DNA from 3 places in the Stenotrophomonas sp. GQ19 genome. Region 3 is predicted to be linked to each of the others. Evidence: predicted binding sites of a transcription regulator. Region 3 holds the regulator's gene; each other region holds the start of a gene.

Region 1 (9,787 bases), on a different contig from region 3:
CAGCTGGTGGCCGGCGATGACACGTTCACTGGCGTCGCACCGGGCAGCACCTCCGGGCCCAGCGTGCTGGCCAACGACAGCCTCAACGGGGTGTCGCCACCGGCTGCGGGCGACGTGCTGCTGAGCCTGGTCGGTGCGCCGGCGGGCTTCAGCATCGGCAACGACGGCAGGATCACCGTGTCCACCGGCGTCACCTCCGGTGCAACCGCGCTCACCTACCAGATCTGCGAAGCCGCCGCGCCCGCCAACTGCGACACCGCCAGCGTCACCGTGGTGGTCAGCCCGGCACCGCAGAACGATGCGTACTCGGTCCCGGCCGGGCAGACGCTGACCAACACCGTGGCCAGCAATGACAGCATGCCGGCTACGGCGGTCTATACCGTGCTGGGTGCGGCGCCGGGCGGCCTGACTCTCACCAGCACCGGCGCGTTCACCTACACCCCACCGGGCGGCACGCCCAGCCCGGTCAGCTTCACCTACCAGGCCTGCCTGCCCGCGCCGTACGCGGCCAGCTGCGGCACCGCCACGGTCACCATCAACATCAACAACGGCACGCTGGTGGCCGGCGATGATGTGCTCACCGATGTGCTGCCCGGCGCCACCTCGTCGGCCAGCGTGCTCGCCAACGACCGCCTCAACGGGGTCAGCCCGCCGCCGCCTGGCGATGTGATCCTCAGCCTGGTGGGCGCACCGGCCGGCATCACCATCAACCCCGATGGCACGATCAGCGTGGGCACCGGCGTCGCGTCGGGCGCCACCCTGATCACCTACCAGATCTGCGAAGCCGCCGCGCCGGCCAACTGCGCCACCGCCGGCGTCACCCTGGTGATCACCCCGGCGCCGCAGAACGACAGCGTCACCGCCCCGGCCGGGCGCCCGACCCTTGGCAACGTGTCGTCCAACGACAACACGCCGCCGGGCGCGCTCTACACCCTCACCAGCGGTGCGGTGCCCGGGCTGGTGTTCAACGCCGACGGCAGCTTCAGCTACACCCCGCCGTCGGGCACCACCGGGCCGGTGACCTTCACCTACCAGGTATGCCTGCCTGCGCCGTACAGCGCGCAGTGCGGCACGGCCAGCGTCACGCTCACGCTGTCCGGGTCGGCCAACGTGGTGCTGTCGGTCAACGACGACTTCACCGCTACGCCGGTGGATCCGTCGGTAGGCGGCACCATCGCGCGCTCGGTGCTGGACAACGACAGCTTCAACAACGTGTCGCCGCCGCCGGTGGGCAGCGTGGTGGCCAGCCTCACCGGCAGCACGCCGGGCTACACGATGAACAACCAGGGCCAGATCATGGTGGCCGCCGGTGTGCAGCCGGGCCAGGTGCAGCTGGCCTACCAGCTGTGCGAGAACGGCGTGCCGACCAACTGCACCACCGCCATCGCCACGGTGCTGGTGCAGGGGCCGGTGGGTGCGCTGCTGGCGGTGGATGACAGCGCCGGTCCGATCGGGCCGGCCGGGCAGGCACGGGTATTGAACGTGTTCAACAACGACACCTTCAACACCGCACCGCTGGACCCGGCCCAGGTGAGCTTCGCGCCGGTGGCCACTACCGCGCTGACCTTCAGCGCCGATGGCTGGGTGGACGTGGCCGCCGGGCTGGCACCGGGCAGCTACAGCACCACCTACACCCTGTGCCTGCTCAACCAGCCCACCGTATGCGACACCGGCACGGTCAGCGTGACCGTCATCGCCGGCGCGCCGGGCGTGGATGCCGAGGATGACCAGGTGCAGGTGCCGCAGGACGGCGTGATCGAGATCGACGTGCTGGGCAACGACCGCGTCAACGGCACGCCGATCGATCCCGATACGGTGACGGTGACCATCACCGCGCCGCCGCCGTACGGCACGGCCACGGTGCTGCCGCGCGCGCGCATCCGCTTCGCCGCGCTGACCAACTTCGCCGGCGTGCAGAACTTCGACTACCAGGTGTGCGACGTGGCCGACCCGGCGATGTGCGCCAGCGCCACGGTCACCGTAACCGTGGAGCCGAACGTGCTCACCCTGGTCGACGACGCGGTCACCGTGGAGGCCACCGCGCCGGTGCAGATCGACGTGCTGGCCAACGACAGCGCCCGCAGTGCACCGCTGGACCCGGCCTCGCTGCAGGTGGTGACCGCACCGACCCACGGCAACGTGCAGTGCGCCAACGGCCTGTGCAGCTACACGCCGGCCGCAGGGTTTGCCGGCACCGACAGGTTCCGCTACCGGGTCTGCGACGTGTCCATTCCCACCGCGCTGTGCGCCGAAGCGAACGTGGCCGTCACCGTGGCCGGCCAGCAGGCCGTGCTGCGCCTGACCAAGGTGGCCGCCAAGCGCAGCGCGCAGATCGGCGACCTGGTGCGTTACACGGTGACCATCGACAACGTGGGCGAGGTGGATGCCAACGGCGCCACCCTGCTGGACACGCTGCCGCCGGGCTTCACCTTCGTGCGCGGTGGCTTCGCGGTGCAGGACGCCGACAACGATGCGCGCACCAGTGGTGTGCAGCCGCTGCGCATCGACGGCATCGACATCCCGGTGGGCGAGCGCGCCACGGTGGTGTACTACCTGCGCGTCGGGGCGGGCACCGGCACCGGTGTGCACACCAACCGCATCACCGCCATCGATGGCGAGAACCGCAGCATCGGCAACGTGGCCTCGGCCGATGTGGACATCACCACCGATCCGCTGCTCGACGAGAGCCTGATCATCGGCAGCGTGTTCGACGACCGCAACGGCAACGGCGTGCAGGACCCGGGCGAGCGGGGCATTCCCGGCGTGCGCGTGGCAGCGGTGGAAGGCCTGCTGATGGAGACCGATGCCTTCGGCCGCTATCACCTAGTGGGCATCCCCGGTGGCCAGGCACGCGGGCGCAACTTCATCCTCAAGGTGGACCCGTCCACGTTGCCCAGCGGGGCCCACTTCACCACGCCCAATCCGCTGGTCCGGCGGATCACGCCCGGGCTGCCGGCACGGTTCGACTTCGGTGTGCGCATGCCCGATGGCGCGCTGAGTACCGCAGCGCCCGCCGACGCGACGGCGCCCCGGCCGGTCCGGATCGAACTGGGCGACGCCTTGTTCGCGCCCGGCAGCGCCCGCCTGGATGCCAGCCGTGACGCCGTGCTGGACAAGGCGGCACAGGCGCTGGTCACGCGCGGCGGCGGCCGTGCGCTGCTCACGGCGGCCCCGGGCCAGGAGGCCCTGGCACGGCAGCGTGCGCAGGCGATGCAGGCAGCACTGGCCACGCGTGTGCCGGCGACGGTTGCAGCGGCCAGCCACATCGAGGTCGTGGGCGGCGACGGCAGCACGCTGTACCGGCTGCGGCTGGACGATCCACCCGAGCCTCCTCCCGGCGCGGACCGCACCAACAGGGAGGGGCGTTGAACATGGATATCACCCTGAGCAGACCCTCGACCTGGACCGCGCTTCTTCTTCGCCGTGCACCGCTCGCGCTGGGCACCGCGCTGTTGCTGGCCGCCGCGCCGGCCATCGCCCAGACGGCGCTGCCGCCCACCGCAGCGGATGCGATCCGCTGCCAGGACGACAGCTGCCGCAGCGACGACGGCCTGTTGCTGCGCATCGGCGATGACGATGGCGCGGTGCTGCCGTTGCCGGGCCGCGTTGATCCGCGGGCGGCCAACGCGGTACCGCTGGCACCGGCCGCCACGCCGGATGTCGCCGGACCCGGCGGCCAGTTCATGGCCGAACTGCCCAATGGCGGCGTGGTCTGGGCCACCGAAGATCCCACCATGGTGCCGCCCAGCCTGAGCGTGCAGGCGGCGGCCACGGTGCCGTTCGAGAACGGCCGGGTGATCCGCCCGCTGCGCTTCCACAGCTACAACAACTACGCGTCGTTCATCCAGAAACTGGAGGTGACGCTGTACCGCGGCACCGACACCGACCTGGTCATCCCGCTGGCGCGGATCCAGTTGCCGGCCGACTACGTGGGCGACGCCGAATGGGATGGCACGCTGCCCGAACAGATCAAGCTGCGCACCGGCGATGACCTGATCTACGTGGCCCGTGCCTACGGTGCCGGTGGCGCGTTCGATGAAACGCGCATCCAGCGCATCCAGCTGGTGACCCCGGCCGACTTCGACCGCGGCCTGCAGGTCACCCGCGAGAACGTGCAGAAAACCCTGGGCCAGGCGCTCGACGGCGACAGCGCGCAGGACCTGCAGGTCAGCAACAGCATCTACGGGCAAAGCACGCTGCGCCTGCAGAACATTCCCATCCACGGCTCACGCGTGCGCCTGTATGGGCGCAACCTGGAACCCAACAGCCGGGTGCGCATCAACGGCCAGGATTTCCCGGTGGACCTGGAGCAGAAGTTCGCCGCCGAGTTCCTCGAGCCGGTGGGCCAGCACCGCTACGACGTCAGCGTGGAAGCGCGCGATGCCCCCTCGGCGCAACGCCAGCTGGACGTGGACGTGACCGGTCGCTACCTGTTCCTGGTGGCCATCGCCGACGTGACGCTGTCCAAGAACAGCGCCAGTGGCAACGTGCAGCCGCTGGCCGCCGACGACCGCGACACCGACGGCTTCCTCAGCGACGGCCGGTTGGCGTTCTATCTGAAGGGCAAGATGCGCGGCAAGTACCTGGTGACCGCGCAGGCCGACACCCAGGACCGCGAGCTCAAGTACCTGTTCCGCGACTTCACCCAGGCCGATGCACAGGACGTGTTCCGCCGCCTCGACCCGGACCTGTACTACCCGGTGTACGGCGACGATTCCACCACCTACCGCGACGTGGATACCCAGGGCCGCTTGTACCTGCGCGTGGACTGGGACCAGAGCCAGGCACTGTGGGGCAACTACGCCACCGGCATCACCGGTACCGAGTACGGCCAGTACGTGCGCTCGCTGTACGGCGGCGCGTTGAACTGGCGCTCGCTGGAGGCCACGCCGCTGGGCGAGGCGCGGTCGCAGCTGAAGGTGTTCGGGTCCGAAGCGCAGTCGGCACCGGGGCACAGCGAATTCCTCGGCACCGGCGGCAGCCTGTACTACCTGCGCCACACCGATGTGCTGCCCGGCTCGGAGCAGGTGGTGCTGGAAGTGCGCGACCGCACCACCGGGCGCACTGAAACCCGCGCCACCCTGCAGGAGGGCGTGGACTACGAGATCGACGACCTGCAGGGTCGCCTGATCCTGACCCGCCCGCTGGCCCAGCTCACCCGCGAGAACGTCCGCAGCATCACCCGTGACATGCCGCTGGACGGCTACGACCAGTTGCTGCTGGTGGACTACGAATACGTGCCGCTGGGCTTCAGCAGCGACGACGTCACCTACGGTGCGCGCGGCCGCCAGTGGATCGGCGACCACGTGGCGATCGGGGGCACCTGGATCGACGAAAACCGCAGCGGCGAAAACTACAGCCTCAAGGGCGCCGACCTGACCCTGCAGGCCGGGCGCGGTACCTACCTGAAGGTGGAACAGACCCGCACCGATGCGACTGCCGCACCCGTGTTCTATTCGGACAACGGCGGCCTGAGCTTCATCCGCCGCAACCCGTACGAAGGGCGGCGCTCGGGCACGGCCAGCGCGGTGGAAGCGCGCGCCAACCTGCGCGAGCTGGGCTGGACCGCGCGGGACTGGAGCGTGGGCGCGTGGTGGCGCGACGTGGATGCCGGTTTCTCGGTGGCCCGCCAGGACACCGGCCAGCCGATCCAGGAATACGGCGCGGAGTTCCTGGGCTACCTCACCGACGACGTCAGCCTGTACGGCCGCCACACCCGCACCGAGCAGGGCGAGCTGGCCCTGGAGCAGAGCCAGCTCACCGCCGAGTGGCGGCTGGGCAACGACGGCCAGCTCACCGGCGAACTGCGCCGCGTACGCGAGGAACAGGCACTGCAGGACGTGTCGGCGATGCTGGCGGCAATCGGTTACCGGCAGCGCTTCGGGTCGTCGTGGGAGCTGTACGGCACCGGCCAGGTGACCCTGGACGATGACGGCGGCGCCTACGAGAAGAACGACCTGCTCACCCTGGGCGCGCGCTACCTGTTCGGCGACCGCAGCAGCGTGGGCGCCGAAGTCAGCGGCGGCAGCCGCGGCAACGGGGCCAAGGTGGATGCCGAGTACCGCATGGCGCCGGACCACAGCCTGTACGGCAGTTACAGCTACAGCACCGACCGCACCGGCACCGACCCGCTGTTCGACACCGGCCTGCAGAGCGGCTGGACGCTGGGCCAGCGCTGGCGCCTGAGCAACCAGGTGAACGTGTACAACGAAAGCCAGTACCTCAAGGACCGTCGCCAGGACAGCGCCGGGCTGGTGCACACCTTCGGCATGGACTTCTATCCCGCGCAGGGCTGGAACCTGGGCTTCACCGTGATGGATGGCGAACTGGATTCCACCGTGGGCCGCATCGACCGCCGCGCGTACAGCGTCAGCGGCGGCCGCACCGACGCAGTGGCGCAGTGGAACAGCAAGCTGGAGTACCGCCGCGACAGCGGTGCCGAGCAGCGCGAGCAATGGGTGACCACCAACCGCCTGCTGTACAAGCTCAACGAAGACTGGCGCTTTGCGTTGCGCGCCAACTACGCCGACACCGACGACCGGATCAACCCGGTGGCCGATGCCAAGTTGGTGGAAACCAACATGGGCTTTGCCTGGCGCCCGCACGACGCTACCGGGTGGGCCGGCTTCGGCAAGTTCACCTATCTCTACGACGTGGCTTCGCTGGGCCAGGAAGGCGGCAACCTCTACGACCAGCGCTCGCAGGTGCTGTCGGTGGAGGGCATCCGCCAGTTGGGCGCGCGCTGGGAAGTGGCGGCCAAACTCGCCTCACGGTGGGGCGACTACCGCACCGGTCGCGGCGAAGGCGCCTGGCTGGACAGCCGCGCCGACTTCGCCGCGCTGCAGCTGCGCTACCGCCTGTTCGAGAAGTGGGAAGGGCTGGCCGAGCACCGCTGGCTGAAGGTACGCGACGGCGGCGTCCGCAAGGGCTGGCTGCTGGGCGTGGACCGCCGGGTGGGCGAGAACTTCAAGGTCGGGGTGGGCTACAACTTCACCGAGTTCAGCGACGACATGACCGAGCTGAAGTATGACCAGAAGGGGTTCTTCTTGAATATGGCGGGGTATTACTAGGCTTCGTCATTGTCTGGCCTGCCACGCATGGCGTGGCACTACCGGAGATGGCGGCTTCGGCGGTCGGCTCCGGCCGTCGCTCGTAGAGCCGGGCTCTGCCCGGCTGGGCCACCGACCAACCCGATCCCATGCCATGCCGCTGGCCGGTTCCGCACCGCCCGGCTCGCCGGGCTGAATGCCTGCCAACACTTTTCGGCTGAATGGGGTGGGGGAACCCGGTCGTTCAGCGCAAATCGACGCTCCGTGGGCGCATTTATCTAAACAAGCTATTGATTTTAATGATGTTTGACCTATTTTCTGACCCTCTCGCCACTGTCATCATTTCGCGGTACGTTATCCGGGTAATCAGTGCCATCGTTGCATGAACAGAACGCTGGAACTTCTTTCCCCTTTAGCAGTCCAAGTTTCAGACTGCTAAGATGAGCCCTATGAGCCAGAACACGTCTACTGCCCTTGTGGCAAACAATCTCCCGATTCCCAGTGCGCTCGGTTCGCTGGACGCCTACATCGGTGCCGTGCACCAGATCCCGGTGCTGTCGGTCGATGACGAGCAGGATTTGGCCCGCCGCTTCCGCGACGAGCTGGACCTGGACGCCGCGCGCGAGCTGGTCCACTCCCACCTGCGCTTCGTGGTGCACGTGGCCCGTGGCTACAACGGCTACGGCCTCGCCCTGGGCGATCTGATCCAGGAAGGCAACATCGGCCTGATGAAGGCGGTGAAGCGCTTCGACCCGGACATGGGCGTACGCCTGGTGTCGTTCGCGGTGCATTGGATCCGTGCGGAAATGCACGAGTTCATCCTGAAGAACTGGCGCATCGTGAAGGTCGCCACCACCAAGGCGCAGCGCAAGCTGTTCTTCAACCTGCGCAAGTCCAAGACCCGCCTGGGCTGGATGAACGCGGCCGAAGTGCGCGCCGTGGCCAAGGACCTGAACGTTTCCGAGCGCGAAGTGCTTGAAATGGAATCGCGCCTGTCCGGCCGCGATATCGGTTTCGATGCGCCCAGCGACGAAGACAACGAAAACGCCCCGCCGTCGCCGGCTGCGTACCTGGTGGCCGACGCGGAAGATCCGTCGATGGCCTACGAGCGTGCCGACAGCGAAGACAACAAGCTGCAGCTGCTGCGCGAAGGCATGGCCGAACTGGATGCGCGTTCGCGCGACATCATCCGCCGTCGCTGGTTGGACGCGGACAGCAAGGTCACCCTGCAGGAGCTGGCCGACGAGTACGGCGTGTCGGCCGAGCGCATCCGCCAGGTCGAAGCGAACGCGCTGAAGAAGATGAAGGCGCTGTTTACCGCGTAATGCGGGGCGGCGTTGAGGTGATAAAAGGCCCGGCACTGCCGGGCCTTTTCTTTTCCGGAAGCGTCGGTCCTGTAACGCAACGGCCCGGCAATGCCGGGCCGCTGACGTCATACGCTCCACGCCATGCGCGGATCCGTGCGGCCTCACTTCTCCCGCGCGATTGCCCGCCAGCCGATGTCGGTGCGGTGGAACTCGTTGTCCCAGGTCACCTTCGCCACGCCGGCATACGCGTTGGCCTGCGCCTCGCCCACGCTGTCGCCCAGCGCCGCCACGCACAGCACCCGGCCGCCCGCGCTTACCACCTGGCCCTGCGCGTCCAGCGCCGTGCCTGCATGGAACACCTTGGCCGTGGCCGGCACCGTGTCCAGGCCGTGGATCACATCGCCGCTGATCGGCGTTTCCGGGTAGGGCGCCGCCGCCATCACCACGCCCAGCGACGGGCGCGGATCCCACTGCGCCTCTACCTCGTGGAGGCGTGCGTCGATGGCCGCCTGTACCAACTCCACCAGGTCCGACTGCAGGCGCAGCATCACCGGCTGCGTTTCCGGGTCGCCGAAGCGCACGTTGAACTCGATCACCTTCGGCGCGCCGTTGGCATCGATCATCAGCCCGGCATAGAGGAAACCGGTGAACGGAATGCCGTCGGCGATCATGCCCTGCACGGTCGGGTTGACCACCTCGCGCATCACCCGGGCATGCACCGCGTCGGTGACCACCGGGGCCGGCGAGTACGCGCCCATGCCGCCGGTGTTCGGGCCGGTGTCGCCGTCGCCCACGCGCTTGTGGTCCTGCGAGGTCGCCATCGGCAGCGCGGTGGTGCCGTCCACCATGGAAATGAAACTGGCTTCTTCGCCGTCGAGGAACTCCTCGATCACCACGCGCGCGCCGGCGTCGCCGAACGCATTGCCCGACAGCATGTCGCGCACCGCGTCTTCGGCCTCGGCCAGGGTCATCGCCACGATCACGCCCTTGCCCGCGGCCAGGCCGTCGGCCTTGACCACGATCGGTGCGCCCTTCTCACGGATGTAGGCCAGCGCCGGCTCGATCTCGGTGTGCACGGCATAGAACGCGGTCGGGATGTTGTGGCGGGCCAGGAAGTCCTTGGCGTACGCCTTGCTGCCTTCCAGCTGCGCGGCGGCGGCGGTCGGCCCGAAGATGCGGTGCCCGGCGGCGCGGAAACGGTCCACCACGCCGGCCACCAGCGGCACTTCCGGGCCGACCACGGTCAGGCCGATGCCTTCGGCAGCCACCAGGGCCAGCAGCCCGTCCAGGTCGGTGACCTTGACCGGCACGTTGCGGCACTTGGCCTCGGTCGCGGTACCGGCGTTGCCGGGGGCCACGATCACTTCCTCCACCGTCGCGGACTGGGCCAGCTTCCAGGCCAGGGCGTGTTCACGGCCGCCGGCGCCGATG
Region 2 (9,787 bases), on a different contig from region 3:
ATGGCTGGTGCCGCGGCTGGGGCGGTTCAGCGAACGTCACCCGGCGATCGAAGTGCGTGTGGAGGCCTCATCGGCGCTGGCGGATCTGCGCCGTGATCGCATCGACATCGCCATCCGCCACGGTCTCGGTGAGTATCCCGGCCTGGTCTCACGCCCGCTGGCGGCGCCGGTACTGCTGCCGGTGGCCTGCCCGGCGCTGCTCGCCGAGGGCCCGCCGATCCACTCGGCCGTGGACTGCCTGCAGTACCCGCTGCTGCAGGATTCCGACCGCAGCGACTGGTCGCTGTGGTTCAGCGCGCTCGGTCTGCCACCCGATCCGCGCGTCGAACGTGGCCCGGCGTTCGATGATGACGTGTTGCTGATCCGCGCTGCAGAAGCCGGCCAGGGCATCGCGCTGGTGCGTGACCTGTATGTCGAAGCCGAAGTAGCCAGCGGGCGGCTGGCGGTGGTACTGGATCAGCCATGGCCGACGCGGTTTGCGTATTACGCCGTCACCCTGCCCGGCGCCGAAGAGAATCCGGCCATCGCGGCGTTCCTGCGCTGGCTGCAGGAAGAAGTCGAGGCGCCGACCAGCGCGCTGTGAGCTCGTAGTACGCGCACAAAAAAACCCCGCCTTCCGGCGGGGTTTTTTGTCGTACGTTGGCGGGTGGCGGGTACCGACCAACGGTATGCCCTCCCTTCGGGCGGGCACCCTCCGGGCCGTCGCAAGCGACGTTAGCAACGGCATTCGCCGTTACTTGCGGTACCTACCGGACCGATGCGGGCCAGCCGGGGGCTGGCCGTTGCATCAGAAGTCCATGCCGCCCATGCCGCCCATGCCACCCATGCCGCCGCCAGCTGCGCCAGCGCCGTCATCCTTCTTCGGGGCTTCGGCAACCATCGCTTCGGTGGTGATCATCAGGCCAGCGATCGAGGCAGCGTTCTGCAGCGCCGAACGGGTCACCTTGGTCGGGTCCAGGATGCCGAATTCCAGCATGTCGCCGAATTCGCCGGTGGCCGCATTGTAGCCGAAGCTGCCGGTGCCTTCCTTGACGCGGTTGACGATGACCGACGGCTCTTCGCCGGCGTTGGCCACGATTTCGCGCAGCGGGGCTTCCATGGCGCGCAGGGCGATCTGGATGCCGTGGTTCTGGTCTTCGTTGGCACCCTTCAGGCCGCTCAGCGCGGTGACTGCACGGACCAGCGCGACGCCGCCGCCCGGGACCACGCCTTCTTCAACGGCTGCACGGGTAGCGTGCAGGGCGTCGTCGACGCGATCCTTCTTTTCCTTCATTTCGATTTCGGTCGAAGCACCGACCTTGATCACGGCAACGCCGCCGGCCAGCTTGGCCACGCGTTCCTGCAGCTTTTCGCGGTCGTAATCGGACGAGGTGTCTTCGATCTGGGTCTTGATCTGGGTGACACGCGCTTCGATGTTGGCCTTCTCGCCGGCGCCATCGATGATGGTGGTGTTTTCCTTGGAGACCTGCACCTTCTTGGCGCGGCCCAGATCCTTGATCGTCGCTTTTTCCAGCGACAGACCAATTTCCTCGGAGATCACGGTGCCGCCGGTCAGCACGGCCATGTCTTCCAGCATCGCCTTGCGACGATCACCGAAGCCCGGTGCCTTGACGGCCACGACCTTGACGATGCCACGGATGGTGTTGACCACCAGGGTGGCCAGCGCTTCGCCTTCGATGTCTTCGGCGATGATCAGCAGCGGCTTGCCGGCCTTGGCGACGCCTTCCAGCACGGGCAGCAGGTCGCGCACGTTGGAGATCTTCTTGTCGTGCAGCAGCACGTACGGATCGTCCAGGTCAGCGGTCTGCGACTGCTGGTTGTTGATGAAGTACGGGGACAGGTAGCCACGGTCGAACTGCATGCCTTCGACGACGTCCAGCTCGTTGTCCAGGCCCGAGCCTTCTTCAACGGTGATGACGCCTTCCTTGGTCACGCGGCGCATGGCTTCGGCGATGATGTTGCCGATCGACTCGTCCGAGTTGGCCGAGATCGTGCCGACCTGGGCAATGGCCTTGTCGTCAGCGGTCGGCTTGGAGATGTTCTTCAGCTCGGCGACGGCGGCGATGACGGCCTTGTCGATACCGCGCTTGAGGTCCATCGGGTTCATGCCGGCAGCAACGGCCTTGGCGCCTTCGCGGATCAGGGCCTGGGCCAGCACGGTGGCAGTGGTGGTGCCGTCGCCGGCGTCGTCGTTGGTGCGGGAAGCAACTTCCTTCACCATCTGCGCGCCCATGTTCTCGAACTTGTCAGCCAGTTCGATTTCCTTGGCAACGGACACGCCATCCTTGGTGATGGTCGGGGCGCCGAAGCTCTTTTCGAGCACGACGTTGCGGCCCTTCGGGCCCAGGGTTGCCTTGACGGCATTGGCGAGAATGTTGACGCCGCGCACCATGCGCGAACGAGCGTCTTCACCGAAACGAATATCTTTGGCAGCCATTGCGATTACCTTTTATGTAGAGCCGGGCGATGCCCGGCTGCTTGAATGGGGGATACGGTCGACCGGATCAGATGATGGCGAGGATGTCGTCTTCGCGCAGGACCTTGTACTCGACGCCTTCGGACTTGTAGCTGCTGCCGGCGTACTGGCCGTAGATGACCTTGTCACCGACCTTCAGCGACGGCGCGCGCACGCTGCCGTTGTCCAGGGGCTTGCCCGGGCCGACGGCCACGACTTCACCCTTGGTGGACTTTTCCTTGGCGGAATCCGGAATCACGATGCCGCCGGACGAGATTTCGTCGGCTTCGATCGGCTTGACTACGACGCGGTCATGAAGCGGCTTGATGCTCATGTGAGACCCTTTTAAGTTGTTGATTGGTCTGGAAAAGTCTGGCGATGTTAGCACTCGCACAGGGCGACTGCCAGCCACGCTCACGAAAAAACCCGACGGTGCGGGTACAGAGCAGAGATGGTGCTGGGCACTTCCCTTTCAAGGGGCGAAGACGAAATTTTTCCGGCCGGCGGCCGGTGGGGCCCGAGGCAAGATCAAGGGCAACTGCGAAGCGAAGCCTGCGGGCGTGGCGCGCTGGGCTGGTGGCGGCGGGGGTGCGGGACACGCCGTAAACCCATCCCTGGGGCTCCGCGGCGCCATCCATGGCGCCGAGGGTCCCGCACCCCCACCCCCACCACCCCTAAGACACTCTGCCGTTGCTCACGGAATAGCAGAAACAGAGCACCTCCCCGCCCAGCAGGAAAAGGCATTGCACCCGCTCTCCCCGGGCCGCCAGCCAACTGTCTGGGGTGGGGGTGTGAGGGTTCACGGGACCCTCCACCGCATGGATGCGGTGGCGGAGCTTACAGGGACGTACTTGCAGCGTGTCCCGTGAACCCTCACACCCCCGCCCAGCCTGGAGGACCGGCCAACCGAGGCTCTGGCTTCACGGCTCCAGCTCTGGCTCCAGCTCTGGCTCCTGCTTTTGCCCGGCTTTTCAGCTTCGAAAAAAAAGAACCCTCCCCCGCCAATTCCTTGACGCACGTCCCACTGCGGAACCTAAGTCCCGCCATATCGATAGATGTGTCATCTGGATTGATTAGATTCGGCCAGCAATAACCAATCACAAGGAGACGTAGATGAGGTTGCTCACACCGCTGTCCCTGGCGTGCCTGCTGGCATTGGCCGGCACCGCCCAGGCGGATGTATTCATCAATGAACTGCACTACGACGACAGCACGCCCGCCGGCGACGTCGGCGAAGCCATCGAAGTCGTCGCCACCGGCGGTGAAGACCTCAGCACCTACCGCCTCTACCTGTACAACGGCAGCAGCCCCTCGGCCGCCACCGTGTATGCCAACAACCCCGTCCCCGCCGGCACCGCCGCCGCGTGCGGCAAGGCCACCCTCGCCACCGTCACCTACCCCACCAACGGCCTCCAGAACGGCGCCAACGACGGCATCGCCCTCGTCGACGCCAGCGGCAAAGTCGTCCAGTTCATCAGCTACGAAGGCACCATCACCGCCAGCGGCGGCCCGGCCGCCGGCTTGACCAGCCAGAACATCCCCGTCAGCGAAAGCAACAGCACCGCCCCCGGCACCTCCCTCCAGCTCACCGGCAGCGGCAGCCAGTACGCCCACTTCACCTGGGCCGAATCGGCCAAACAGACCTTCGGCGCCTGCAACAACGGCCAGACCTTCAGCGGCACCGGCGGCACCGGCCCCAACACCCCGCCGTCGGTACGCACCACCACCCCCGAACAAGGCGCCAGCACCTTCCCGGCCGCCGCCGACCTCACCGTCACCTTCAGCGAAACCGTCACCCTGGCCACCGGCGCATTCGTGCTGAGCTGCGGCCAGTCCGGCACCGTGCCGCTCAGCCACGCCAGCAGCGGCAGCACCTTCACCGTCTCCACCAACACCGCCCTGGTGGCGGGCGAAGCCTGCCGGTTCGACATCCGCGCCACCAAGGTCAGCGATGCCCAGGGCGCCCGCCCCGCCGCCGACACCCGCATCGCCTTCACCGTGGCCAGCAGCACCGGCAACCCGGACCCGGGCAATCCCGATCCCGGCACCCCCGGCGAGTACTACTCGCGCGTCAACACCGCCAACCCCAGCCAGCTGCGCTGCTCGCTGCATGAAACCATCAAGGGCCACACCGCCTACCCGTACAGCGGCTCGGGCACCAGCACCTGGACCATCCTGGAAATCGCCGACGAAGATCCCAACAACAGCGGCAAGATCCTGGACGCCTACCGCAACCGCAGCTACACCAAGGTCAGCGGCCGCGCGGGCACCGGTAGCGGCTTGACCTACAACCGCGAACACACCTGGCCCAACTCGCTGGGCTTTGCCAACACCACCGGCGACAAGGGCCTGCCGTATGCGCCCTACACCGACACCCACATGCTGTACCTGACCGACGCACAGTGGAACGCCGACCGCGGCAACAAGCCGTTCGGCAAGTGCGACAGCAACTGCGGCGAACGCGCCACCGAGTCCAACAACGGCTTCGGCGGCGGCAGCGGCGGCTATCCCGGCAACTCCAACTGGGTGCGCACGCCGGACGGCAATACCGGCACCTTTGAAGTGTGGGGCCACCGCAAGGGCGACATGGCGCGGGCCGTGATGTACATGGCCATCCGCTATGAAGGGGGCAAAGACGCCAAGACCGGCCAGTCCGAACCCGACCTGGAGCTGACCGACGACCGGGCCAAAATCGTCAAGACCTCGGCCTCGCCGGCGTACATGGGCCTGCTCTCGACCCTGATCGAATGGCACCTGTCCGACCCGCCGGATGCGGCCGAACGCGCCCGCAATGAAGTGATCTACAGCTTCCAGGGCAACCGCAACCCGTTCATCGACCACCCCGAATGGGCCACCCCGGCCCTGTTCACCTCGGCCAAGCCGACGAGCTGCCAGCTGCTCAACTGAGCCCCGCCGGCCGGCGCCGCAACGGCGCCGGCCGGACCATTCGGGTCTGGCAGTCCTATACTCGGCGGTCATGTCGACCGTCGATCCCGTATTCATGCTGTTCACCACCTGCCCCGACGCGGCCTGCGCCACGCGGCTGGCACGTGCGTTGGTGGAAGAACGCCTGGCCGCGTGTGTTACCCGCCTGGACGGGGCGCACTCCACCTACCGCTGGCACGGGGAGATCAGCGAGGACCACGAGGTCCAGCTGCTGATCAAGACCACCGGCAGCCGCCTGGACGCGGCCATCGCACGGGTGCATGCGCTGCATCCGTATGAACTCCCGGAGTGCATCGCGGTCGAAACCCGCGCCGGCCTGCCGGCGTACCTGGACTGGATTCGGGCGCAGACCCGTGAGGAAAGTGATTGATGACGCTGTTTCGTCGTGTTGCCGCGCTGTGCGCGTTGTTCGTGGTGTCCCTGCCGGCGTGGGCCGTCAGCGAGAAAGATCTGCTGCCGGTGGACGAGGCGTTCGGGCTGACCGCCCAGGCGCGTGATCGCGACCGCGTCGAGATCAGCTGGAAGATCGCGCCGGGCTATTACCTGTACCGCCACCGCACCACGGTCAAGGCCGATGCCGGCTTTGCCGCCGAGGCATTGCAGATGCCGGCCGGCAAGAAGCACCACGACGACTTCTTCGGCGAGGTGGAAACCTACCGCGAGCGGCTCACCGCCGTGCTGCCGGGCAAGGCCGACGACGGCACCGACACGGTGACCCTGGAAGTGCGTTACCAGGGCTGTGCCGATGCCGGGGTGTGCTACCCGCCACAGAAGCGCAGCATCAAAGTGAAGCTGCCCGCCGGCAGCGGCGCCGCTGCGGGCGTGGCCCCGGCCACCGCCGCGCCTGCGGCCCTCGGCGCCTCGCCGTTCAACAATCCGCTGGCCGGCAACGGCGGCGGCCTGCGCCTGCCGGGCGCCGCCAACACCCAGGCCCTGCCGCTGCCGTCCGAGCGCGCGTTCGGCTTCGACGCCATTGTCGATGACGGCAATACCGTGCTGCTGCGTTTCAGCCCGGCACCGGGCTACTACCTCTACCGCGACCGCACCTCGCTGAAGCTGGAAGGTGCCGCCGGAATCCGCGCCGACAAGCCGGCATGGCCGGCGGCCAAGTCGCACCGCGATGAACATTTCGGCGATGTGGCCGTGTATTTCGACCAGGTCGACGTCAAGCTGCCGCTGCGCCGCAGCCGTGCCGACGCCGACGAAGCCACCCTGGTGATCACCTTCCAGGGCTGCCAGACCGATGGCATCTGCTACCCGCCGATGACGCGCCGGGTGAAGCTGGCGCTGCCGGCCGGCAAGGTCAACGCACGCGCTGACGAAGCCGCGCACCAGAACGAAGTGATTGCCCCGCTGCCCGGCAAGGACAAGCGCGCGCCGGCGCGTGAGCGCGACGCCGCCGGCATCGCCACCCAGCCGATGCTGATCCGCCCCAACGACACGGCCGCCGCCGCGACCGACGCGTCGAGCGTGCCCGATGCCAGCGCCGACAACGCGCAGCGCACCCGCCCGCCGGGCGACGATGCCGCGCCCACCACGCTGATCGGCGCGCTGCTGCTGGCCCTGCTGGGTGGCCTGATCCTCAACCTGATGCCGTGCGTGCTGCCGATCCTGTCGCTGAAGGTGCTGGGCGTGGCGCAGAGCGGCGAAAGCCGCCAGCGCGCGCGCAGCCATGCGCTCTGGTACACCGCTGGCGTGCTGGTGGCCTTTGCCGCGATCGGTGCCCTGGTGCTGGCCCTGCGTGCCGCCGGCCAAGCCGCGGGCTGGGGCTTCCAGCTGCAGCACCCGTGGTTCATCGCCGCGCTGGTGTACCTGATGTTCACCGTGGGCCTGAGCCTGTCGGGCGTGTTCACGCTGGGCGGCAGCCTGGGCGGTGTGGGCCAGTCGCTGGCCGCGCGCAGTGGCCCGGTGGGGGACTTCTTCACCGGCGTGCTGGCCTGCGTGGTGGCCAGCCCGTGCGTGGCGCCCTTCATGGGCCTGCCGCTGGCGTATGCGTTCACCGCCAGCACCGTGCCGGCGATCCTGGTGTTCATGGCACTGGGCCTGGGCCTGGCGCTGCCGTTCCTGTTGATAGGCTTCATTCCGTCGCTGGCCAAGCGCCTGCCGCGCCCGGGCGCCTGGATGGAAACGCTCAAGCACGTGCTTGCCTTCCCGATGTACGGCACCGCGATCTGGCTGCTGTGGGTGCTGGGCAAGCAGCGCGGCGTGGATGCCATGACGCTGGTGCTGGGTGGCCTGGTGGTGCTGGCACTGGCGCTGTGGTGGTACGAACGCAGCCGCTGGCGCAGCCAGCGCGTGGGCGGGCTGTTGGCCCTCCTGCTGCTGCTTGCCGCGCTGGTGCCGGTGTGGGGCGTGACCCGGCTGGTGCCGCCGGCCAAGGCGGCCGCGGCCGCCGCCGACAACGTGGTGGCCTACTCCCCGCAGATGCTCGACCGCCTGCGCCAGGACAACCGCGTGGTGTTCGTCAACATGACCGCCGACTGGTGCGTGACCTGCAAGGCCAACGAACGCACGGTGCTGGGCACCAACGCCTTCCACGACACCCTGCGCCGTACCAACGCGGTGTACATGCGCGGCGACTACACCAACGTCGACCCGGACATCACCGCGTTCCTGGATGAGCACAAGGCCGTGGGCGTGCCGCTGTACGTGGTGTATGGCCCGGGCGCACCGCCGACCGTGCTGCCCACGGTGCTCACCCAGGCCATCGTCGAAGAAGCCCTGCTGCGGACCGCGCGATGAGCCCGCGGCCACCCCGCCAACTTGCGGTGGTGGCCGTTCTGGCGGCGGTACTGGGCGTGGCCGCCGGGGCGTGGTTCTTCAACCGTCCCGGTGCAGCAACACCGGCCCCGCCACCGCGCGCGGTGACCCCGGGCGCCGGGATCGGCGATGCGATGCCCGCCATTACCCTGCCCGATGTGTCGGGTACGCCCGTGGACCTGGCCCGCTTCCGCGGGCGCCCGCTGCTGATCAACGTGTGGGCCAGCTGGTGCGGCCCATGCGTGGAGGAAATGCCGGCGCTGGCCGCCTTTGCCGCCGCCCAGCCGGCCGACGGCGTGCAGGTGCTGGGGCTGGCGCTGGATACCCCCGAAGGCGTGCGCGATTTCCTGGCCCAGGTGCCGGTGGGCTACCCGATCGTGCTGGACACACCCGGGCCGGCCGATGCCAGCGTGCGGCTGGGCAACGCGCAGGGGCTGTTGCCTTACTCGGTGCTGGTGGATGCGCGCGGGCGCATCGTCAAGCAGAAGCTGGGGCCGTTTCAGGCGGGCGAGATTGAGGCGTGGGCTACGCCGTGACCCGGGTGGTTGGTTGGGGTAGCGACGCATGGCGTCGCTCTACCGTCGACCGGGTCAGGGGAACCAGCGGCGCAGGTAGGGCGCGGTTGCGCCTGCCGTGGCGCGGCTGACCTGCGCTGGCGTGCCCGCGGCGACGATCGCGCCGCCCTGCTCGCCCGCCCCCGGGCCGACGTCGATCACCCAGTCCGCATCGGCCACCACGCGCAGGTCGTGTTCCACCACCACCACGGTGTTGCCCGCGTCCACCAGCCCCTGCAGCTGCGCCATCAGTTTGTCGACGTCGGCCGGGTGCAGGCCGGTGGTCGGCTCATCCAGCACGTACAGGCTGCTGCCGTGCTGGCTGCGCTGCAGTTCGGTGGCCAGTTTGATCCGCTGCGCCTCGCCCCCGGACAACTCGGTGGCCGGCTGGCCCAGCCGCAGGTAGCCCAAGCCGATGTCGCGCAGCAGCTGCAGCGGGCGCTGCACCGGGGCCTCGTCGGCGAAGAAGGCCAAAGCCTCCTCCACGGTCATGCCCAGCACCTGGGCGATGTTGCGCCCGTTCCATTCCACTTCCAGTGTCTTGGCGTTGTAGCGCTGGCCATGGCAGGTGGGGCATGGCGCGTACACGCTGGGCATGAACAGCAGTTCCACGTGCACGAAGCCTTCGCCTTCGCAGGTGTCACAGCGGCCCTGTGCCACGTTGAAGGAAAAACGCCCGGCGCTGTAGCGGCGTGCCTTGGCGGTGCGGGTGGCGGCGAACAGGCGGCGCACGTGGTCGAACAGGCCGGTATAGGTGGCCAGGTTGGAACGCGGGGTGCGTCCGATTGGCTTCTGGTCAACGTTGACCAGCCGCGTGATGTGCCTGGCACCGGCATGCAGGCGGCCACGGGTGCGTTCGATGCTGCTGGGCACCGGCAGCTCGCTGTCGGGCTCCTCGCGCACCGGCTCGTGACCGAGATGCTCGCTGACCAGTTCCACCAGCGCCTGGCTGACCAGGCTGGACTTGCCCGAGCCGGACACGCCGGTGACCGCCGTGAACGCACCGATGGGAAAGCGCGCGTCCAGCCCATGCAGATTGTTGCGGTGGATGCCGCGCAGTTCCAGCCAGGCC
Region 3 (9,787 bases):
GACGCCGAGCGGTACGGCATCAACGCGGGCAGCGCGCCCAGCAGCGGCGCGTACTCGCGCAGCACGCCGGCCTGGGCAAGGTGGGTGGCATGCACCATTGCCTGCACCAGCGCCATCACCTGGTCGTGGTGCTCGGGCGTGGCGCGCACGCATTCGGCTTCCAGCGCGTCGCACAACTGCTGCACCCACGGCTGCCACCGCGCCAGGCGCGCCTCGCAGACCACCATCACCCGGCCTTTCAGCGTGGGCGCCTTGGGCGGTGCGGTCATCGGGTGCAGGCCTACCACCTCGGCCTGCGAGGCCAGCATGGCCGCCACCGGCGCGCTTTTCACCGAGGTCACGTCCAGCCACAGACGCCCGGCCTCGCGCCCGGCCGAGCGCGCGACGTAGTCGGCGATCAGCGCCGGCGTGTGCCGGATCGGCGCGGAGAAGACCAGCACATCGGCCTGCTCCAGCAGCTGGTCGGGCGTGTGCGACTGCGGGTCGGCGGGATCGTGGCCGATCACCTCCACGCCCATCCGCTGCTGCAGGAAACCGCGCAGCCAACGGCCATACGCGCCGGCACTGCCGACGATGCCCACTACCCGTGCGCTCACGCGATGCGCTCGGGCACGAAGCGCTGCGGCAGCGCCAATGCGGCCGGTGCGGCGGCCAGCACGTCGAACTCCTCGTGGCCATTGGCCAGCGTGGTTTCCAGCGCGACGTGCACGCCGGCGATGGCGCGCGAAATCGACTGTTCGAAGGATTCGCCGCGCAGCAGGAAGGCCACCAGCAGCGACATCAGCACGTCACCGGTGCCGGCCACGTCCACCGGCAGGTGCGGCGAGGACCAGCGCCAGATCGCCTCGCGGCTGACCGCCAGCGTGACCAGCTGGCCGGGCTCGCCGCCCACACTGTGGGCCAGCACCCACTGCGGGCCACGCGCCAGCAGCGCCTGCGCGGCGGCGATGGCATCGTCTTCGGCGAGGCTGGGCATGCCGGTCAGGCGGCCCAGCTCGAAGGCGTTGGGGGTCACCAGCCATGCATGCGGCAGCAGCCGCTCGGCGAAGATGGCTTCCAAGCCGGGTTCGACGTAGGGGCCGGTGTGGGTGTCGCCAATCACCGGGTCCAGGCAGTAGCGCAGCTGCGGCGCGGTGGGCAGCACCTGGTCGAGCCAGTCGGCGAAGGCCGCACCATTGCCGACGCTGCCGAAGTAGCCGGACACCAGCATGCGGGCGCGCTGCGGCAGGCCGCGTTCGCTGGCCCCCAGCAGCAGCTCGGCGAACCAGTCGGCCGGCAGCACGCGACCGCGCGTGGTCGGATAGAACGGCGCATTGCTGAGCAGCGTGGTGGGCACTTCGGCCACGCGCACGCCCAGCGCGCGCAGCGGCGGCACGGCCGCACTGTTGCCGGCGTAGCCATAGACCAGCTGCGACTGTACCGAGATGACGTCGACCGGCGACGGACCGTCCGGGCGCTGGCGGCGTCCATGGACCAGATGGCTTTCGAGGGATTCGTTCATACGGCCATTTTACGCCCCGCGCCGCGCCGGTAGAGCCACCCCATGGGTGGCTGCGCTGTCCCGCCGCACCCCACGGGTCGCTGCGCGGAGCCGGTCCACCGGTAGAGCCACCCCATGGGTGGCTGTCGACCCACCTGATACCGCGTGCAGCCACCCATGGGGTGGCTCTACCTTGGGCCGGGCGGTGCAGCCACCCATGGGGTGGCTCTACCCCCCCGTCGTCGGCGCACAGAAAAGGCCCGCTGTTGCCAGCGGGCCTTGAGGTGCATCACAGGAACCGGCCCCGCTTACGAGGTCATCCGGTCCCAGAAGCCCTTCACGCCGTCGATGAACGTCGCCGATTTGGGCGAGTGCTTGCGCGCTTCTTCGCCGGTGAAGGTGGTTTCAAACTGTTCCAGCAGCTTGCGCTGCTCGGTGGTCAGGTTGACCGGCGTTTCCACCACCACGCGGCAGTAGAGGTCGCCTTCGCTGCGGCTGCGCACCGACCGCACGCCCTTGCCGCGCAGGCGGAACAGCTTGCCGGTCTGGGTTTCAGCCGGAATGCGGATTTCCGCATAACCGCCCAGGGTCGCCACGCGGACGGTATCGCCCAGGGCCGCCTGCGAAATCCGGATCGGCACTTCGCAGTGCAGGTCGTCGCCGTCGCGCTGGAAGATCGCGTGCTCGCGCACCCGCACTTCCACGTACAGGTCGCCCGGCGGCGTGCCGGCCGGACCGGCCTCGCCTTCGCCCGACAGGCGGATGCGGTCGCCGGTATCGACGCCCGCAGGCACCTTCACCGACAACACCTTGTCTTCCTCCACACGGCCGTTGCCGTGGCAGGTCTTGCACGGGGTCTGGATGATCTTGCCGCGCCCGTTGCAGTTGTGGCACGCCTGCTGCATGGCGAAGATGCCGCGCTGGATGCGCACCTGGCCGTGGCCATGGCACACGCTGCAGGTGTCCACCTTGCCGTCTTCGGACCCACTGCCATCGCAGTCGTCGCACTCGGCCAGGGTCGGAATCTCGATGCGGCGCTCCACGCCCATCACCGCTTCTTCCAGGTCCAGCTCCATCACGTAGCCGACATCGGCACCGCGACGGGCCTGGCGCTGACCACCGCCGGCAGCACCGCCGAAGATGTTGCCGAAGATGTCACCGAAGATGTCGCCCATGTCCGGACCACCCGGGCCACCACCGCCGCCCCCCATCCCATGCTCGAACGCAGCGTGGCCGTGGGCGTCGTACATGCGGCGCTTGTTGGTGTCAGACAGGGTTTCGTAGGCTTCCTTGCACTCCTTGAAGGAGGCTTCGGCCGCCGCATCGCCCGGATTGCGATCCGGGTGGAACTTCATCGCACAGCGGCGATAGGACTTCTTCAGCTCTTCTTCGCTGGCGGTGCGGGACACGCCCAGCACTTCGTAATAGTCGCGCTTGCTCATAACTTGAATCGGTATCCGGAGGTCGGGATTCGTCAAAGCGGAAGAGCGGAACCACGTCCGCTCTTTCGTCGGGCGCCCCGACAAACCGTGTTACGGCTGCCAGGACCCAGGGAAAACGACAACGGGACGTTGCCTGCGCAACGCCCCGTGTCTGGGCCGGATCAGGACTTCTTGTCGTCCTTGACTTCGGTGAACTCGGCGTCGACCACATCGTCGTGCGCGCCGTTGTTGGCACCGGCGTCCGGGCCCGGGGCAGCACCGCCCTGATCGGCCGCGGCCGATGCAGCGAACAGCGCCTGGCCGGCTTCTTCCAGCACCTTCGACTTGGCTTCGATCTGCGCCTTGTCGTCGCCCTTCATGGCGGTTTCCAGGTCGGCCAGGGCCGACTCGACCTTGCCGATCACATCGCCACCGACCTTGCTGCCGTGCTCGGTGATCGCGGTACGGGTACCGTGGATCAGCGCGTCGGCCTGGTTGCGGGCCTGGACCAGCTCATGGAACTTCTTGTCTTCTTCGCGGTTGGCTTCGGCATCGGCGACCATGCGCGCGATCTCGTCCTCGGACAGACCCGAACCGGCCTTGATCTCGACCTTCTGTTCCTTGTTGGTCTTCTTGTCCTTGGCCGACACGTGCAGGATGCCGTTGGCGTCGATGTCGAAGGACACTTCCACCTGCGGCATGCCGCGCGGCGACGGCTCGATGCCGGACAGGTCGAACTTGGCCAGCGACTTGTTGAAGCGGGCCTGCTCGCGCTCACCCTGCAGCACGTGCACGGTCACGGCCGACTGGTTGTCCTCGGCGGTGGAGAACACCTGCGAGGCCTTGGTCGGGATGGTGGTGTTCTTTTCGATGATCTTGGTGAACACACCGCCCATGGTTTCGATGCCCAGCGACAGCGGGGTCACGTCCAGCAGCAGCACGTCCTTGACGTCGCCGCCCAGCACGCCGCCCTGGATCGCCGCACCCAATGCCACGGCTTCGTCCGGGTTGACGTCCTTGCGCGGTTCCTTGCCGAAGAACTCGGTGACCGCCTGCTGCACCTTCGGCATACGGGTCTGGCCGCCGACCAGGATCACTTCGCTGATGTCGCTCGAGCGCAGGCCGGCGTCGTTCAGCGCCACGCGGCACGGCTCGATCGACTTCTTGATCAGCTCTTCCACCAGCGCTTCCAGCTTGGCGCGGGTCAGCTTGATGTTCAGGTGCTTCGGGCCCGACGCGTCCGCGGTGACGTACGGCAGGTTCACTTCGGTCTGCTGGGCGCTGGACAGCTCGATCTTGGCGCGCTCGGCGGCGTCCTTCAGGCGCTGCAGGGCCAACGGATCCTTGCGCAGGTCGATGCCCTGGTCCTTGTTGAACTCGTCGACCAGGTACTCGATGACGCGGTTGTCGAAGTCTTCGCCGCCCAGGAAGGTGTCACCGTTGGTGGCCAGCACTTCGAACTGCTTCTCACCGTCGACGTTGGCGATCTCGATCACCGAGACGTCGAAGGTGCCGCCGCCCAGGTCGTACACCACGATCTTGCGATCCTTGTTGTCGCCCTTGTCCAGGCCATAGGCCAGCGCCGCGGCGGTCGGCTCGTTGATGATGCGCTTGACTTCCAGGCCCGCGATGCGGCCGGCGTCCTTGGTGGCCTGGCGCTGGCTGTCGTTGAAGTAGGCCGGCACGGTGATCACGGCCTCGGTGACGGTTTCACCCAGGTACGCTTCGGCGGTCTTCTTCATCTTCTCCAGCACGCGGGCGGAGATTTCCTGCGGGGCCATCTTCTTGGCGTCGCTGGTCTGGACCCAGGCGTCGCCGTTGTCGTGGGCCAGGATGCCGTAGGGCACGTGCGCGATGTCCTTCTGGACTTCAGCGTCGGTGAACTTGCGGCCGATCAGGCGCTTGACGGCGTAGAAGGTGTTCTTCGGGTTGGTGACAGCCTGGCGCTTGGCCGAGGCGCCCACCAGCACTTCGCCGTCCTTGGTGTAGGCGACGATCGAAGGCGTGGTGCGGTCGCCTTCCGAATTCTCGATGACGCGGGCCTTGCCGCCGTCCATGATCGCCACACACGAGTTGGTGGTGCCGAGGTCGATACCAATGATCTTGCCCATGAGGGAGACTCCTGAAATGTCGGGGAACATCCGGCAGTTGCCGGGTTATGAATGGGATGTGTGGGACGCCGGGAGGACTTTCAAGCCACCCACCAAACACAGTGTCCGATGGCGGCCCAACGTGTTCAGCGTCCGTAGAGCCGGGCTCTGCCCGGCTGGCTGATGCCCGGCTGGCCGACGCCCGGATCAGTCGCGGGCCACGACCACCAGGGCCGGGCGTAGCAGGCGATCGTTGAGCAGGTAGCCCTTCTGGAACACCTGGACCACGCTGCCGGGTGCCGCGCCGGGCGCGTCGACCTGGCTGATGGCTTGGTGGTGGTCCGGGTTGAAGGCCTGGCCGGTTGGGTCGAGCAGGGTCAGGCCATTGTCGGCGGCGACCTTGAGCAGTTGCTTGTAGGTCAGCTCCAGGCCTTCGCGCAGCGGGCTGGGCTCGGCACCGGCGCTGTTGAGGCCGGCGTCCAGGCTGTCGAACACCGGCAGCAGTTCGCCCAGCAGCTTTTCATTGGCGAAGCGGCGCGCCTGTTCGACGTCGCGGGCCACGCGCTTGCGCTGGTTGTCCAGGTCGGCGCGCTCGCGCAGCGACTCGGCGCGCAGCAGGGCCACTTCATTGTGCAGGCTGTCCAGCTGCTGCTGCAGGGACGGCTCGGCAGCCGGTTCACCGGCGGGATTCTGGGATGCGATATCAGGCTGATCTTGGTTCATTTCCGGATCCTTGGCGGTGACTCTCCGCCTCCACCCACCCCTATGTGGGCGCGGGGTCCCGTTTCAAGAGTCCAGCGGTGGGTTTTATGTGCGATCGCGGGACAATCCGCCGCCGGCCGGGTCGGCCAACGCCGCGCCCAGCACCTGGGCGGTGGCCTCCACCAGCGGAATCATGCGGTCGTAGGCCATGCGCTTGGGCCCGATCACCCCCAGCACGCCCAGCACCTGGCCGCCGGCCGAATACGGCGCGGTCACCAGCGACACCCCTTCCAGCGGCATCACCCCGGTCTCTTCGCCAATGAAGATGCGTACCCCCGGGGCCTGGATGGTGCGCTCGAGCAGCTGCAGGATCTCGCGCTTGCTGGCGAACACCTCGAACAGCTCGCGCAGCCGCTCCAGGTCGGACAGGTCCTGCACGCCCATCAGCCGGGTCGCGCCGGCCAGCACCATGTCGTCGGCCGGCGGCACCAGCGCCTGTTCGGCCAGCTCGATGCCGTGGGCCAGCAGCTGCTCCATTTCCGACTGCGCGTCGCGCAGCTCCAGCAGCAGCCGCTGGCGGATCTCCGACAAGGGCCGCCCGGCGCAGTTGGCATTGAGATAGTTGGCCACCTGCTCCAGCTCGCCGGGGCCGAAGCTGCGGCGGGGCTCGATCACCCGGTTCTGCACTTCGTTGTCGGCAAACACCAGGATGGCCAGCACCCGGCGCGCGTCCAGCGCCACGAAATCGATATGCCGGAAGGCGAACTGTTCACGCCGCGGCGCGCTGACCACGCCAACGAAGTGGCTCATTGCCGACAGCAGCTCCGAGGCACTGCCCAGCAGGGCTTGGGTGCCACTGCCGCTGGCCAGTTCGGTGCGCAGCCGGCTCAGCTCGCCCTCGCCGGGCGGCTGCATCTTGACCAGGCTGTCCACGAACACCCGGTAGCCGTGCGCGGTGGGCACCCGCCCGGCCGAGGTATGCGGCGAACTGAGCAGGCCCAGGTCTTCCAGATCGCCCAGGATGTTGCGGATGGTGGCCGGGCTGACATCCAGCCCGGCCAGCCGCGCCAGTGTCTGCGAGCCGACCGGCTCGCCGTCCTGGATGTGGCGGGCGATCAGCGTCCGCAGCAGGTGGCGGGCGCGGGGCGCAAGATGTGACGCAGTGGGGTGCATGGAATCAGCCTGTGAGACGCCATCCTAGATAATGGCTCCGGGGACCGAAGGCAAGTTATTGGAGCTGTCCCCGCCCCATGCTAGCGTTGCGCGGCTCAAGAACAGACAACCATGCTCAAACATCTATCGATCAAGGATTTTGCCGTCGTCCGTGCTACCGAACTCGAATTCGGGCCGGGCATGACCGTGGTGTCCGGCGAAACCGGCGCCGGCAAGTCGCTGATGGTCGACGCCCTCGGCTTCCTGTCCGGGCTGCGCGCCGACAGCGGCGTGGTCCGCCACGGCGCCGCCCGCGCCGAACTGTCGGCCGAATTCGCCCCCGGCGAGGACGCCCCGGCGCGGCGCTGGCTGCGCGAGAACGAACTGGACGACGAGGACCAGTGCCAGCTGCGCCGGATCATCCGCGCCGATGGCGGCTCCCGCGCCTGGATCAACGGGCGCCCGGTCACCCTCACCCAGCTGACCGAACTGGCCTCGACCCTGGTCGAAATCCACGGCCAGCACGAACAACAGGCCCTGCTGGCGCGGCCCTCGCAGCTGGCGCTGCTGGACGCGTTCGCGCGCAACGACGCCGAGCGCAGCCAGGTCCGCCAGGCCGCCGCACGCTGGCAGGCGCTGGTGGACGAGGCCGAAGCCTTGTCGCGCCAGGGCGATGTCAGCGACCGCATCGGCTATCTGGAACACCAGCTGGGCGAACTGCAGCGCGAAGACCTGGAGCCGGCCTCGATTGCCCAGCTGGGCAGCAGCCATCGCCGCCAGGCCCATGCCAGCGCCCTGATCGCCGCCTGCGATGTCGCCGTGGCCCGCCTCAATGGCGACGAGGACACCTCGGCGCTGCAACTGCTGCAGCAGACCCGCCACGAACTGGCCCGCGTGGCCGAACACGACCCGCGCCTGGGCGAGGTGGACGCCCTGCTCGACAGCGCCGCCATCCAACTGGACGAGGCACTGGCGCTGCTGGACCGGGTGCATGACGACCTGGATGCCGACCCCGAGCAGTTCGAGGACATCGAACGCCGGCTCGGCCGCCTGCACGACCTGGCGCGCAAGCACCGGGTGCCGATGGAGACGCTGGGCGAGCACCGCGACGCGATGGAAGCCGAAGTGGAGCAGCTGCGCGGCGCCGACACCCGTCTGCAGGCGCTGGCCGGCCAGATCGAGCGCGCCGCCGGCCAGTGGCAGACCGTGGCCGACACGCTCACCGCCAGCCGGCGCAAGGCCGCCACGGCGCTGTCGGAGACCACCACCACCCTGATCGGCGAGCTCGGGATGGGCGGCGGCCAGTTCCTGATCGAAATCGAACCGCAGCCCGTGGCCAAGCCCGACCCGAACGGCGCCGAGCGCGTGGAGTTCCTGGTGGCGGCCAACGCCGGGCAACCGCCGCGTGCGCTGCGCAAGGTCGCCTCGGGCGGTGAACTGTCGCGTATTTCGCTGGCCATCGAGGTGGCGGCGCTGGGCCTGGACGCGGTGCCGACCATGGTCTTCGACGAAGTGGATTCGGGCATCGGCGGCGCCGTGGCCGACATCGTCGGGCACAAGCTGCGCGCCCTGGGCGAGAAGCGCCAGGTGCTGTGCGTCACCCATCTGCCGCAGGTGGCCTCCAAGGGCCACGCCCATTACCGGGTCAGCAAGGCACCGGTGGACGGCATGACCCAGAGCGCGGTGGAAAAGCTGGACCCCAAGGCCCGCGAGGAAGAACTGGCGCGGATGCTGGGCGGGGTCGAAGTCAGCAAGGAAGCCCGCGCGGCCGCGCGCAAGCTGCTGCAGGTGTGAGGCCGGGTACCGACCAACGGTCGGTACCTACCCGTGGCGGCACCTCGCCCGGTAGTGCCGGCCGCTGGCCGGCTCCTCGCGGACCCACTGCACCTCGCCCGGCAATCCCGGCCGCTGGCCGGCTCCTCGCGGACCCACTGCACCTCGCCCGGCAACCCCGGCCGCTGGCCGGCTCCTCGCGGACCCACTGCACCTCGCCCGGCAATCCCGGCCGCTGGCCGGCTCCCCGCGATGCCGGCCCCGCGCGATGCATCCACCCGCACGCCGTTCACCCCAACGGCTTGGCCAGATCCACGTGGCCCATCAGGTAATCCAGCAGCGCACGCACCCGCAGCGGCAAATACCCGCCCTGCCCCTGAAACACCGCGTGCACCTCTTCCAGATCGCCCGGATTGGCCATCTCCAGCACCGGCAGCAGGCGCCCGGCCGCGACATCAGCCTGCACCTGGAACGCCGCCAGCCGCGCCAGTCCCACGCCCCCCAGCACCAGCCGGCGCAACGCCTCGCCATCGCTGGCACGCGCACTGCCGCCGGTCTGCACCACCTGCCGCTCGCCATCGACCACCAGCGGCCAGCCGGACTGCGCACGCGGGTGGGCGATATCCAGCCGGTTGTGCGCCTGCAGGGCGTCGGCGCTCTGCGGCATCCCATGCCGCGCCAGGTAGGCGGGCGCCGCCACGATCATCATCCGCGTCGCGCCCAGCCGCCGCGCCACCAGGCTGGAGCTCTTCAATGGCCCGGCCCGCACCGCCACGTCGGTGCGCTGCTCGAGCAGGTCGATGACCTCGTCGGTCAGCACCACGTCCACGCCCACCTGCGGATGCGCGACCAGGAAGCCGGGTAACAGCGGCAACAGAAAGTGGTGCCCGAATGGCACGTTGGCATTGACCCGCAGGCGCCCGCGCGGCTCGGCATGGGCACTGGCGCAGCGCTCGGCCTCGTCCAGGTCGGCCAGCACGCGCAGCCCGCGCTCGTAAAACGCACAGCCCTCGGGGGTCAACTGCAGCTGCCGGGTGGAGCGCTGCAGCAACCGCGTGCCCAACCGCTGTTCCAGCCGGGACACCAGCTTGCTGACCGCCGAGGGACTCAGCTCCAGCGAGCGCGCGGCGGCCGAAAAGCCGCCGGTTTCGATGACCCGGACGAACACT

The links. Region 3 encodes HrcA, which represses chaperone genes, less so after heat shock. Its sites were predicted from a motif close to TTNGCACTCNNNNNNNNNGAGTGCNAA; they were not measured.
Region 1: the regulator HrcA is predicted to act here: its motif matches at 7,462-7,488, upstream of rpoH (RNA polymerase sigma factor RpoH).
Region 2: the regulator HrcA is predicted to act here: its motif matches at 2,837-2,863, upstream of AC6CHL_RS15090 (co-chaperone GroES).

What each region holds. Positions count from the first base shown of each region.
Region 1 covers NZ_JCAXES010000008.1:19,975-29,761, forward strand. The annotation lists gene AC6CHL_RS14770 (Ig-like domain-containing protein) at 1-3,369, shown strand, start outside; gene AC6CHL_RS14775 (TonB-dependent receptor) at 3,372-7,070, shown strand; gene rpoH (RNA polymerase sigma factor RpoH) at 7,499-8,374, shown strand; gene purD (phosphoribosylamine--glycine ligase) at 8,518-9,787, opposite strand, start outside.
Region 2 covers NZ_JCAXES010000008.1:85,492-95,278, reverse strand. The annotation lists gene AC6CHL_RS15100 (LysR substrate-binding domain-containing protein) at 1-583, shown strand, start outside; gene groL (chaperonin GroEL) at 788-2,437, opposite strand; gene AC6CHL_RS15090 (co-chaperone GroES) at 2,505-2,789, opposite strand; gene AC6CHL_RS15085 (endonuclease) at 3,569-5,362, shown strand; gene cutA (divalent-cation tolerance protein CutA) at 5,433-5,771, shown strand; gene AC6CHL_RS15075 (protein-disulfide reductase DsbD family protein) at 5,771-8,143, shown strand; gene AC6CHL_RS15070 (TlpA family protein disulfide reductase) at 8,140-8,697, shown strand; gene AC6CHL_RS15065 (excinuclease ABC subunit UvrA) at 8,752-9,787, opposite strand, start outside.
Region 3 covers NZ_JCAXES010000004.1:355,309-365,095, reverse strand. The annotation lists gene AC6CHL_RS11035 (prephenate dehydrogenase) at 1-596, opposite strand, end outside; gene pdxY (pyridoxal kinase) at 593-1,501, opposite strand; gene dnaJ (molecular chaperone DnaJ) at 1,789-2,922, opposite strand; gene dnaK (molecular chaperone DnaK) at 3,084-5,012, opposite strand; gene grpE (nucleotide exchange factor GrpE) at 5,199-5,714, opposite strand; gene hrcA (heat-inducible transcriptional repressor HrcA) at 5,799-6,866, opposite strand; gene recN (DNA repair protein RecN) at 6,978-8,639, shown strand; gene AC6CHL_RS11000 (LysR family transcriptional regulator) at 8,908-9,787, opposite strand, start outside.